2 regions of the Vibrio eleionomae genome follow, and region 1 is predicted to be linked to the other one. Evidence: riboswitches for the same ligand, from Rfam matches in the RefSeq annotation. Region 1 holds a riboswitch; the other holds the start of a gene.

Region 1 (6,437 bases):
CGGCATGAAGTTCGCCATAGGTCTCACTCACGTAGGTAAATAACTGTTCAATGTCACTATCAATAGATATATCGCTGATTTTATGATCGACATTAGCTAGATCTGGATACAGATCAAGCGCCTCGTTCCAACTGGATTTTGAGCGTGAGCAAGTCACCACCTTATAGCCTTCAGCCGCTAAACGGCGTACCGTTTCAAGCCCAATGCCACGTGAACCACCAGTAACCAATGCTATTTTCAATTTGGACTCCTTTCCTATTAATATAATGATTATTCAATCAGTTAAATCTGCTTTAGTCTTTATCCAATCTAGCACGTAAAATGGGCGATGACTGTATAAATCTGATCAGATTCTAATATCCGACTTCACATCTTAACGCGATGACCAAAATGCAACTATTTGCTTACCACTTTTATCCCGACATTAATCTATAAGCCTTTGTTATAAAAATTGTAAGTAGCCATTACCTTCACTATAGTTAGTCTGGACATAACAGATGTTCTCAGCTTGAATAACCCGACCCATTACAAGATGCACAACAAGGCTCTTAACGGTGTTTGTGGCGATTCACAGGCAGATATTGAGAGGCTGTAACTTAGGACGATCACTCGAATGAAGAAGTGGTTTTTGGTAGCAATCGTATTGATAGCTGCTGGGTTAAGTTTTTGGCCCACAACAGAGAAAAGTACCGCAAAACAGGCCATTAGCATATCTGGGCCATTTGAGTTTCATAGCCGTGAACTTTCAACCAATGGCTACGTATTCAGCCGTTTACAAATCGTTGAATCATTGGTTGCTGTCGATGAAAAGGCCAATCCTGAACCTTTGCTAGCGAAAAGCTGGATGCAAAGTAAAGATGGGTTAACTTGGTCTTTTATGTTGAGACGCAAAGTCACCTTTCATAATGGCACCGAACTGACTCCACATATCGTCGTCAATGATCTTAAGCGCGCGCAGCAACATTCTGGCGTACTTCAACAAGTCCCAATCACCAACATCACCCACGATGATGAGCAGGTGATCATTCGCTTATCACGGCTGTATCGTCCATTACTGTTTGTATTAGCGCACTATTCAACGGCAATTCTTGCACCTGAATCTTTTGATGATAATGGTAACATTACCCAGATAATTGGCACGGGTCCTTACGAGATAACAAACTTGCAGATGCCTAATATTGTTAAGGCTACCGCTTACACCACTTACTGGGGTAAACCTGCGAATATCCCGCAACTCAATTATCTCTCAGGTCATCGCCCTGAAAGTCGTGCTTTACTTGCACAAAGTGGCCAAGCTGATATCGCGTATTCCATTGACCCTGCCAGTATGGAGGCTCTAAAAAACAGTAAAAACCTCCATATGAAAGTGGCGGCTATGCCTCGTACAGTGATGTTAAAACTCAACAACGCCCATCCTTATCTCAATAATGTTAAGGTACGCCACGCACTAAGTTTAGCCATTGACCGACATGAAATAGCCAATAAAGAATTAGGTTTACCGGGCTCGGAAGCTTATCAACTTTTTTCTCCTGCATTAGGCGCATGGCATATCGATGGATTAGAGAACCGACACCGCAATTTAGCAGAGGCTCGCAAACTATTAGCCGACGCTGGATGGCAATTAAATTCGCAAGGCGTACTACAACGAGATGGAAAAACTTTCACTCTCAATTTAGTAACCTACGCAGATAGGCCGGAACTTCCGCTGATTGCCACCGCAATTCAAAACCAATTGAAACAAGTCGGTGTTGTTCTCAAAGTCCAGATTATCGATGCGCAAGTCATTCCAGCGAAACAGAATGATGGCACTCTAGACATGGCATTAATTGCTCGTAATTACGGCATGTTATCCGATCCTCTGCCGATATTACTTAACGACTTTGCCGAGCACACTAATTCTGCATGGGGACCGATGAATTGGTCTTCACCTAAATTGCTGGCTCTATTAAATACACTCACCAGTGAAACGGATAAATTTCAGTACCAGCGGAATGCTCAACTTGCTGCACACTTGTTAGTGAATGAAATGCCGCTTATACCGATTACGTATTACCACCAGATCATCGCAGTAAATAAGAGTTTGCAACACTTTAGGTTTGACCCATTCGAACTTAACTATCGTGTTGCAGAGCTCACCTTAAAATCTCATTAGCACACACATAATACGTAATTATCGATTGCTTAAATAAATGAAGTTGCTAGGATACTTGGTGATAGTCGGGGTGCCTTTAGGCTGAGATCGCAATGCGAGACCCGTTGAACCTGATTCAGTTAATACTGGCGTAGGGAACTATGACTGCGGTAACTCGTATTGGTACCCAAATGATAAGAGTTACTCTCAATCACAAAACCTCTCCTTTGCATAGTTAGTGGTTTTGTTTGTTCCTGATGTCGTGTATTAGGAGCAAACCATGAAACCTAAAACAGACATTTCTTTTATTCCAAATATCCTGACCATAGCAGGCTCAGACAGCAGCGGCGGCGCGGGAATTCAAGCCGATATAAAAAGTATTTCCGCCAATGGTGGATATGCATGCAGCATAATTACCGCTTTAACAGCGCAGAACACGCAAGGTGTGCTGGATATCCTACCTGTGCCGGAAACGCATATTGAACATCAATTAGACGCCGTCTTCCAAGACATCCACATCGATGCCGTCAAAATTGGCATGTTGCCTAACGAGGCAAGTATCGCCATCGTCGCGCAAAAGCTGCGTCAGTATCAAGTCACCAACGTTGTTCTGGACGCCGTTATGGTGGCAACAAGTGGTGACGAATTACTCGCATCTACCGCAGTAAGCACCTTAATAAGAGAACTCTTCCCTCTTGCCACGGTCATCACGCCTAACTGGCATGAAGCTGCGGTCATATCCAAGCAACCGGAACCTAAAACTGACCAGCAATTCGCGGAGTTTTGTCAGAATTTAAGAACACTAGATACCCCGATTTTACTCAAAGGAGGCCACAGTTTTTCTCAACATGATGCCTGTGATGTTCTACTAAATAAGGAGAGTCAGTTTACCTTTCACGGACAACGAATCGATACCAACAATACTCATGGTACGGGATGTACACTCTCCTCGGCGATAGCAACCCACCTAGGACATAAAGAACATTTAGTGAATGCGATTTCACTCAGTAAACACTATATTACTCAGTCATTAAATTATGCTGACCGTCTCTCTGTCGGGCATGGACACGGGCCGGTGAACCACATGTATTTGCATCCTAGCCAACGCTCTATAATGTTCCCCACCAAAAAGCAGAGTCGCGTTACCAAGCCGCGTCATGAGGTACAACTATGATGACTCATGACATTATTACGGCTCTGCACAAAGTACGACAAATACAACCATTAGTGATCAATATGACCAACGATGTGGTGACCAACTACTGTGCGAATGCATTACTCGCTGTCGGCGCCTCCCCTATCATGGCGAACTCACGACACGAAATGGCTGAGTTGATCAGCATGGCCGGCGCGTTAGTGGTCAATATCGGCACACTCAACGAAACGCGCGTCAATCAAATGCATTATGCCATCGAATGTGCCAATCATGCGGGCATCCCTGTGGTACTTGATCCCGTGGGATGCGGAGCGACGAAATATCGAACTCAGGTTAGCCAAACCTTTTGCACGCTTGCTGAAAATCTCATTATTCGCGCGAATGCCTCTGAAATTAAAGCGTTAAGTGGCATGAAAGGGAACACTAAAGGAGTCGATAGCACGGCAGAGTCCACTGACGTCATTGATGCGGGTTATCAACTTTTAAGGCCTGGGGTTTCAGGGATTGTGATTTCCGGCGCCACCGATGTCATTATTAGCCCAACTCAACAGGTTCACCTCTACAACGGCAGCACGCTCATGCCTTATGTAACAGGTACTGGCTGTAGTCTCAGTGCTATGGTGGGTGCATTTGCAGCCGTTGGTGAAACGTCAGGATTCGCTGCCACAGCAATTTGGGGAATCGCAGGGGAAATTACGTCACATAAGGCGCAAGGCCCTGGTAGTTTTGCCGCTTTAATGCTCGATAACGTGTACCAATTGGACAATAATCAGATAAGCAACACATTTAGAGGTGACGTTATAGCTAATAATAGTGCGATGAATCTAGTTTAGATCATCACCGCTGCACACAAAAAGTGAATCATGTGCAGCGGAATTCGTTCAATTTTTTTGATGATTACCAACGAGATTTGCCAATTTTGCATTTTGACAGTTGATTTAAAATAACAAACATCTCTAAAAAATTTGAATGAAGGACACTCCATGATCGAAAAAAGGGCGGCGCAAGAACGAGGGCATGTCGATTTAGGCTGGCTTAATAGTTATCACACCTTTTCCTTTGGCCAATATTACGATCCTCATCATATGGGATTTTCTGCTTTACGCGTGATTAATGATGATACTGTGCAACCTGATCAAGGTTTTCAAACCCACGGTCACCGCAACATGGAAATCATTAGTTTTGTGTTAGAAGGCACTATCGCGCACAAAGACAGTGGCGGCAATATTGAAACGTTGCCACAAGGCGAATTCCAACTGATGTCCGCAGGCCAAGGGATCTACCACAGTGAATTTAATCACTCATCGACGAATCCGTTGCATTTCTTACAAATTTGGATAGAACCCAATCAAACCGACACTCGGCCTAGTTACCAACAAAAACCATTTAATGTTATTCAAGGCTTAACGCCGATTGCCACACCTGATGGACAATACGATTCGTTTACCATCAAACAAGATGCTTCACTGTTCCAATTAGTGCTTGCAGGACAAACGCAGCAGCGCTACGCAATCGCAGAGTCTCGCCGCGTATATGTGCACCTCATCTCTGGATCATTACAAATTAACGACCTGTCTCTCTTACCTGGTGATGGTGCGAAAATTTCTGATATTGACCAAATCGATCTAATTAACGAAGGTAGTGAACAAGTTATCGCTTTAATGTTCGATCTGCCCTAGCCCTCCTCCATAGTAAGTGTCAAACTCTTACTATTTTCAGCTTTGTAACCGGTTACAGAAACCGGTTACAATTTTCTTTTGATTGATCTAGAATAGTCACTATTGATCCTGAGTGAATCGTCATGTTGGTCAGGATCCGTTTATTCATTTCCAATCGAGGAATATTATGTCTACGTTAAGTTTCCCAAGTGATTTTTTATGGGGCGGAGCTGTCGCAGCGCACCAAGTTGAAGGTGGCTGGAATAAAGATGGTAAGGGTCCAAGTATCGTTGATGTTCTAACCAAAGGTGCCCACGGCGTTCCTCGCGTGATTACCGATACCGTTGAAGCCGATCAATTCTATCCAAACCACGAAGCTGTCGACTTTTACGGCCGTTATAAACAAGATATCGCCCTATTTGCGGAAATGGGATTTAAATGTTTTCGTACATCGATTGCGTGGACACGTATTTTCCCCAAAGGTGATGAAGAGACACCAAATGAAGCAGGACTGCAGTTCTATGATGATATGTTCGATGAACTGCTCAAATATGGTATCGAACCTGTTATCACATTTTCTCACTTCGAAATGCCGCATCACTTAGTCAAAGAATACGGCGGTTGGACAAACCGTAAGGTCGTTGATTTCTTTGTGAAATTTGCTGAAGTGGTACTCAAACGCTACCAAAACAAAGTGAAGTATTGGATTACCTTTAACGAAATCAATAACCAAGCCAACTGGAAAGCACCGCTATTTGGTTACTGTAATTCAGGGGTGATTTATCTTGATCACGACAACCCAGAACAGACACTTTACCAAGTCGCTCACCACCAATTTGTTGCCCATGCGAAAGTCGTAAAACTTGGTCACGACATTAATCCAAGCATGCAAATCGGTAGCATGATTCACATGATGCCGCTTTACCCTGCGTCATGTCACCCTGAAGATATGCTTAAAGCACAAGATATGATGCGCAGTAAGTATTTGTTCAGCGATGTTCAGGTACGTGGCTATTACCCAAGCTATCTACTGAAAGATTGGGAACGCAAAGGCATTCATGTACAAATGGAAGAAGGCGATGATGAAATTCTGCGCCAGGGCTGTTCCGATTATCTCGCTATCAGCTACTACATGACCAATATTGTGTCTGCCGAGCCAGTTGAAGGTGATTCGGACAGCTTGTTTGGAGAAAGTCGTCTCAATCCTCACCTTCCAGCTTCCGACTGGGGCTGGCAGGTCGATCCTCAAGGGCTGCGCTTTGCCCTCTCTGAACTTTATGAGCGTTATCAGAAACCAATTTTCATCGTCGAAAATGGTTTAGGTGCTCTAGATAAGGTTGAACAAGACGGCTCAATCAACGACGACTATCGCATCGAGTACCTCGGTGCTCATATTCGTGAAGTAAAAAATGCTATCGCTCTCGACGGGGTTCCTGTGATGGGCTTTACCCCTTGGGGTTGCATCGATTGTGTGTCATTCACAACGGGTGAA
Region 2 (6,437 bases), on a different contig from region 1:
TGAAGCCTTAGCAGCAATGCTAAGGCTTTTTTTACATCTGAATCATGGTGAATTGCTCCTAAGTGATAGAGCTACTCGTTATCTGACTAATGGAGTTGTGTATCTTGGCTGCTGGACTGCCGTCCAGTCGAATCTCCGGAATGCCGGCCGAGTCCCCCCTGCCATAATTTTAAGCCTTAGCAGTAATGCTAGGGCTTTTTATTTTGAGCTTAAAAAGCCTGTGTTTTTTTGTTTCTAGATTTTTGCCCCAGTCAAATATAGAGAGTAGGATTTTCAACTAAGTGGATCCTTAGACCATTAAATTACGGCTCTATAAGAATACTGGGTTTCTTTTATCGTTCGGCTCGATAGATATTATTACCCCTTAGTATGTAACTTGAGCCACTGTGAGACAGAGATTATTTTGTTATAGTTTTCGTTCTTTTTGATTTGGTTTTGAAAGACAAATCTGATCATGCTGAACTTTACTGTCTTATCTACCCGTTATAGCAATTCTACTTTTATTCGGATATAAGTGACTCCTGTAACTTTTTTATTTATCTATTCTTTCAGGTAGGATTAGTGGTAAATGAAAGTGATGATTTTTGTACTTATTTCTTAGCATTGGCGATTTTTTGTTTACAATAGTAAGCAAATATTACTATGTGGATTTCGATATGACTCAAATATCTATTTTGCTGTTTATTGCTATAGGCGGAGCATTTGGCGCTTGCTCTCGTTATTTAATTTCTGAGTGGACCGTTACCATGTTTGGACGAGCATTTCCTTACGGTACTCTATCTGTCAACATTATTGGTTCTTTTATCATGGGAATCTTAATGGCATGTTTTCAGAACGAATGGTTAGCTCCATACCCATGGCGTCAGGTAGTTGGTCTTGGTTTCTTAGGAGCGTTAACTACATTTTCAACGTTCTCTATGGATAACGTCTTGATGATTGAGCAGGGTGCATTCATTAAACTAGGTTTCAATGTGTTGTTGAATGTTCTATTCAGTATCTCAGCGGCTTATGTTGGCTATCAGTGGTTACTGCGTTCTTAAGTTTATTTTAAATAAAATGTTAAATTGAAGGCCTTCTCTCATTTTTGTTGTTCAATGAGAGAAGGCCTTTGTGTATTTAATTCGCTTGCATATAATAAAATTCACTTGTCGGAGTGCCATATGGCTGAGACCGTTAGTTCGGGATCCGTTGAACCTGATCAGGCTAGAACCTGCGAAGGGAACAAGAGAAGACACATCTCAGAAATGCTCTATTACTATTTCTGTCTTATCTTTGATCAATTTAACTGATCGCTCTTGTTGCATATATCCGTCAAGCATTATCCATCTAACTCATTGAGGAAAATGCTATGTCGAGTCGAAAGCAAAGCCGTTTACACGCTAAACAATTTATTCAATCACTATCTAATGAGCCGTTACCTAACTCAGAAAAGTCCTATTTGTTCGGTGGTAACCCCACGATAAAAGTCCCTTTTCGTAAAATATCCTTAAGTAAGACATTACTCGGTGGGAGCAAAGATAACCCTGAGTATCGTGATAATGCCCCTATCTATGTTTATGATACCTCTGGCCCTTATACTGACCCTAATGTAACCATTGATATTTTGTCAGGATTAGAGAGTGTGCGAAGTCAGTGGATAGAACAACGAGATGATACCGAAATATTAGCCAATTCTAAGTCCACCTATACATTAGAACGTTTGGAAGATCGTACACTTAATGACAGCCGCTTCCCTAACCAAACTATAATTCGACGCGCTAAACATTCACACTGTGTTACTCAACTTCATTATGCTCGAAAAGGCATTATTACTCCTGAAATGGAATTTATTGCCATCCGTGAAAATCAACGCTTAGATAATTTGGTTGACCCTCAATTGAGTAAACAACATCCAGGTCAACGCTTTTCTGCTAATACTCCTTCTTATATTACTCCGGAATTTGTTCGCCAAGAGGTCGCTGAAGGACGAGCTATTATTCCCAATAACATCAATCATCCTGAATCCGAACCAATGATAATCGGGCGTAACTTTTTAGTTAAGGTTAACGCTAATATTGGTAATTCCTCAGTGTCATCTTCTATTGAGGAAGAAGTAGAAAAATTAGTGTGGGCGACTCGTTGGGGAGCTGACACTATTATGGATTTATCTACTGGTCGACATATCCATGAAACACGCGAGTGGATTTTACGTAATAGTCCAGTTCCTATTGGCACTGTTCCTATGTATCAGGCTCTAGAAAAGGTAAATGGTATTGCTGAGGATCTGACTTGGGAAGTGATGCGAGACACTTTGATTGAGCAAGCAGAGCAGGGGGTTGATTACTTTACCATTCATTGTGGCGTGTTACTGAGATACGTACCTATGACAGCAAATCGAGTGACTGGAATTGTTTCTCGAGGTGGTTCTATTATCGCTAAATGGTGTTTAGCGCATCACCAAGAAAATTTTCTATACACCCATTTTGAAGAGATTTGCCAAATTTGCGCTGAGTATGACGTTGCTCTTTCTTTAGGTGATGGATTACGCCCTGGCTCGATTGCTGATGCTAATGATGAAGCTCAATTTTCAGAGTTACATACACTAGGTCAGCTAACAAAAATTGCTTGGGAACATGATGTCCAAGTCATGATTGAAGGCCCTGGTCATGTGCCTATGCATATGATTAAAGAGAACATGGATGAGCAGATGGAGCATTGCCATGAAGCTCCATTTTATACTTTAGGCCCTTTAACTACTGATATTGCACCTGGGTATGACCATATTACTTCTGGGATCGGCGCGGCTATGATCGGATGGTTTGGTTGTGCGATGCTTTGTTATGTCACTCCTAAAGAACACTTAGGGTTACCTAATAAAGAGGACGTAAAAACAGGTCTTATTACTTATAAATTGGCTGCCCATGCTGCGGATTTAGCGAAAGGGCATCCAGGAGCGCAGGTTAGAGATAACGCATTATCTCAGGCTCGTTTTGAATTTCGCTGGGAAGACCAGTTTAATTTATCTCTAGATCCTGATACCGCTAGAAAACTTCACGATGAAACCCTACCACAAGAGTCTGGGAAAATTGCTCATTTCTGTTCGATGTGTGGTCCTAAATTTTGTTCGATGAAAATTTCCCAAGAAGTTCGCCAGTATGCAGCTAGCCAATCTCATTCGGTATCAAGTAATCGGATAGATGTGGCTGATGTTACTGGAGGCATGGAAATGATGTCGCAACGATTTATTGATTCAGGTTCTCAGCTCTATCTTGAATCTGATTTAAAGGAGGGAAGGTCATAATGAACATTGATCTTCCTGAGCAGTTGGCTGTTGATGGCCTCGATACTCATATGGTAATGCAACAATTAGAAAAAAATGTGGAGTTTCTGCAGACACTTGGACTTTGTGAACCATCCATAGATATTGAGTATAGAGTTATATCTGGAGACATTATTTCAATCTCTTTCGATGATAAAAACCAAATCCATATTTTGCCAAGTAGGATAAGTAAGAGAGAGAAACAATATGACGTGTCGGGGTCTCTCTTATATCTGTACTATTCTACCGACATTCGTCGTTTAGTATCGGGTGACGCTGCTTATTCGCTGAGCCCATCGTTTTTGCTCAGATCTATCTTTGTTTCTCCGGAAGCTTCTGGATTAGACGCATGGTTTTTAGAAAATAGCACCGAAGGTATAGGAGCCCAATTTTCTAATTTGCCTATCAATATCCGTTATCATTTCTGTTGGCTGCTTACGTTACTCTGTCTGGAATTCACGCTCGAAGATAGTTTGTCATTAGCGCGGGTATTAGGACATGTTTCACGTGAAACATCTTGGCCAGTGAAGAAAGATGATTTTCCTGTACCTGTTGATCTCTGCTTTGCTAAAGAAGGGCAATTCAAAATAAGTTCTATCAGCTCTGATACGTTCTTTCCGGAGATATCCAAAGAGATTGGTTTGTACCCTGTTGTTGATAATACCAAATGGCTGAAAAAGCTTTTGGACTATGGTGTCAAAACGATTCAACTTAGGATTAAGGATAATAGGTCTGAAAGTTTGGAATCAGAAATTATCTCCGCAATATCCCTAGGGAAAGAGTACCAAGCTAATGTCTATATAAACGATCACTGGGAGTTGGCAATAAAGCATCAGGCATTTGGTGTCCATTTAGGTCAGGATGATATTAGTCAGCAAAATATTGATTGCTTAACTAAAGCCAATATTAGGCTTGGAATATCAACTCATGGATATTTTGAAATACTGCGAGCCATCAGATGTAGGCCAAGCTATATCGCGTTAGGGCATGTATTCGCGACAACAACGAAAAGTATGCCATCAAAACCACAGGGGCTGCATAAGCTTGCCGCTTATCTAAGTTTTATTGATTCATCGTCAGTTCGTTCGTTTGGAAGATTACCGACTGTAGCGATAGGTGGTATTCATTTAGATAATGCTCTGGACGTTTATAAAACAGGTGTGGATGGTGTCGCTGTTGTGAGGGCTGCCCATTTCAATCACCAGCAGCTTGAATCGATCGTGACTAAATTCCATGTTTTGGAGAAGAGAGGTAAAGCCAATGTCTTCTCTTACTGATGAACAATTTATTCGCTATAGCAAACATATTTGCTTGCATGAGTGGGGGGAAAAGTCCCAAATTCGTTTACTTGATAGTTCCGTTTTAGTAATCGGGTGTGGTGGTCTAGGTAATCATGTCGCGATCAGTTTAGCGGCGTCTGGCATTGGTCGTTTAGTGTTAGTGGATGATGATCAAGTAGAGCTCAATAATTTACCTAGGCAAATTTCTTTTAACATGGCTCAAGTCGGTGTTGCTAAGGTCGATGCACTTAAAGCAACTATAGAGATCCAAAACGCGGATTGCCGTGTTCGATGTATCAAACGTAGGATGACCGATGAGCAACTAATGTTAGAAGTCACGTTGGCTGATATTGTCATCGATTGTAGTGACAATATGCCGACACGTCAGCAAATTAATCAGTGTTGCTATCGTTGCAAAGTTCCCCTCATTTCGGGAGCAGTAACAGGATGGAAAGGGCAATTCTCTATTTGGGACTACGCACCAAAACAAGCTTGTTACTCCTGCCTATTCCCTGAATCACCTCAAGTTCACACCGCAACTAAAAACTGTGCTGATTTAGGAGTTGTTGCGCCTGTTGTTGGCATCATTGGCTATTACCAAAGCCTAGCTTGTCTTCAGTTACTTACCCATCAGAAAATCAGTTTTTCGACAAATAGGCTATATCGCTTAGATGGCAAGCGAGGAGATTGGAGTGAGTATTCGATTGTTGCTGATCCTCAATGTGCTGTCTGCAGAGAACAAAGAGTCACTGAAGAGGATACTCATATCCGTTTTAAACTAGATAGGCTATCGGGAGGGAAGGAAGATGATTGAAATAGTAATGAATGGAAATCGTTATACCATCGATATTAATTCGACCGTTTTGGATTTGGTGCAGAAACTTGAAATTGAATCACTCTCTATTGCGTTGGCAATTAATTATCAGGTAATACCGAATTCATTATGGTCGAGCGTGACTTTGGAACAAGGTGATTCGGTAACAACATTTAGTGCAGTAGTTGGAGGGTAAACGATGCTTAAAATCGCTGATAAAGTATTTTCTTCGCGTCTTTTTACCGGAACAGGAAAATTTGCTACAACCGAATTGATGTCTGAATCGATTAAGGCGAGTCAATCAGAATTAGTCACCGTCGCACTAAAGAGAGTCGACCCTCAACTAGGTGATAGTGGTAGTCGAAATTTATATCAAACCCTCAAAACATTAGGTGTTAATTTGCTACCAAACACTTCTGGTGCTCGTAGTGCAGAAGAAGCCATTTTTGCGGCGCAGTTAGCGCGTGATTTATTCGCGACAAATTGGATTAAGTTAGAAATTCATCCTGATAGTCGTTACCTGATGCCTGATCCCATCGAAACCCTACAAGCTGCGGAAAGTTTAGTTAAGCAGGGCTTCATTGTTTTACCTTATTGTCACTGTGACCCCGTTATATGTAAACGATTAGAAGAGGTAGGGTGTGCGACTGTAATGCCACTATCTGCTCCTATTGGTAGTAACCAAGGGGTAATCGCTCAGGAGTTTTTACGTATTATCGTTGAACAAGCTAATGTACCCGTCGTTATTGATGCTGGAATTGGGCATCCATCAGATGCAAGCAAAGCGCTTGAATTAGGTGCTGATGCAGTATTGGTGAATACTGCAATCGCAACTGCGAGTAACCCCGTTGAGATGGCTGATGCTTTTCGCTTAGCGGTTTTAGCAGGGAGGAAAGCTTGGAATATTGGTACTAATCAAGCGACGAATTTTGCGCAAGCTAGTAGTCCTATGACCGACTTTTTTAAATCTATAGCACAAGCATCGGTAGGTGAACCTCATAAGTTCGAGGGGGATAACTTATGAGCGGATATTTAAAACAATTCG

The links. A riboswitch is a leader RNA that binds a small molecule or an ion and turns the genes downstream of it on or off. The one in region 1 is predicted to bind thiamine pyrophosphate.
Region 2: it holds a riboswitch for thiamine pyrophosphate, as region 1 does, so the genes downstream of both, thiC (phosphomethylpyrimidine synthase ThiC) here and thiD (bifunctional hydroxymethylpyrimidine kinase/phosphomethylpyrimidine kinase) in region 1, are expected to answer to the same signal.

What each region holds. Positions count from the first base shown of each region.
Region 1 is NZ_WEKT01000042.1:24,034-30,470, forward strand. Features, by position in the region: gene F9817_RS17605 (SDR family NAD(P)-dependent oxidoreductase) at 1-241, opposite strand, end outside; gene F9817_RS17610 (ABC transporter substrate-binding protein) at 614-2,152, shown strand; TPP riboswitch at 2,209-2,306, shown strand; gene thiD (bifunctional hydroxymethylpyrimidine kinase/phosphomethylpyrimidine kinase) at 2,412-3,305, shown strand; gene thiM (hydroxyethylthiazole kinase) at 3,302-4,120, shown strand; gene F9817_RS17625 (pirin family protein) at 4,271-4,966, shown strand; gene F9817_RS17630 (6-phospho-beta-glucosidase) at 5,133-6,437, shown strand, end outside.
Region 2 is NZ_WEKT01000005.1:49,508-55,944, reverse strand. Features, by position in the region: gene crcB (fluoride efflux transporter CrcB) at 657-1,040, shown strand; TPP riboswitch at 1,140-1,238, shown strand; partial or broken gene thiC (phosphomethylpyrimidine synthase ThiC) at 1,349-3,140, shown strand; gene thiE (thiamine phosphate synthase) at 3,280-4,575, shown strand; gene F9817_RS04520 (HesA/MoeB/ThiF family protein) at 4,559-5,392, shown strand; gene thiS (sulfur carrier protein ThiS) at 5,385-5,588, shown strand; gene F9817_RS04510 (thiazole synthase) at 5,592-6,416, shown strand; gene thiH (2-iminoacetate synthase ThiH) at 6,413-6,437, shown strand, end outside.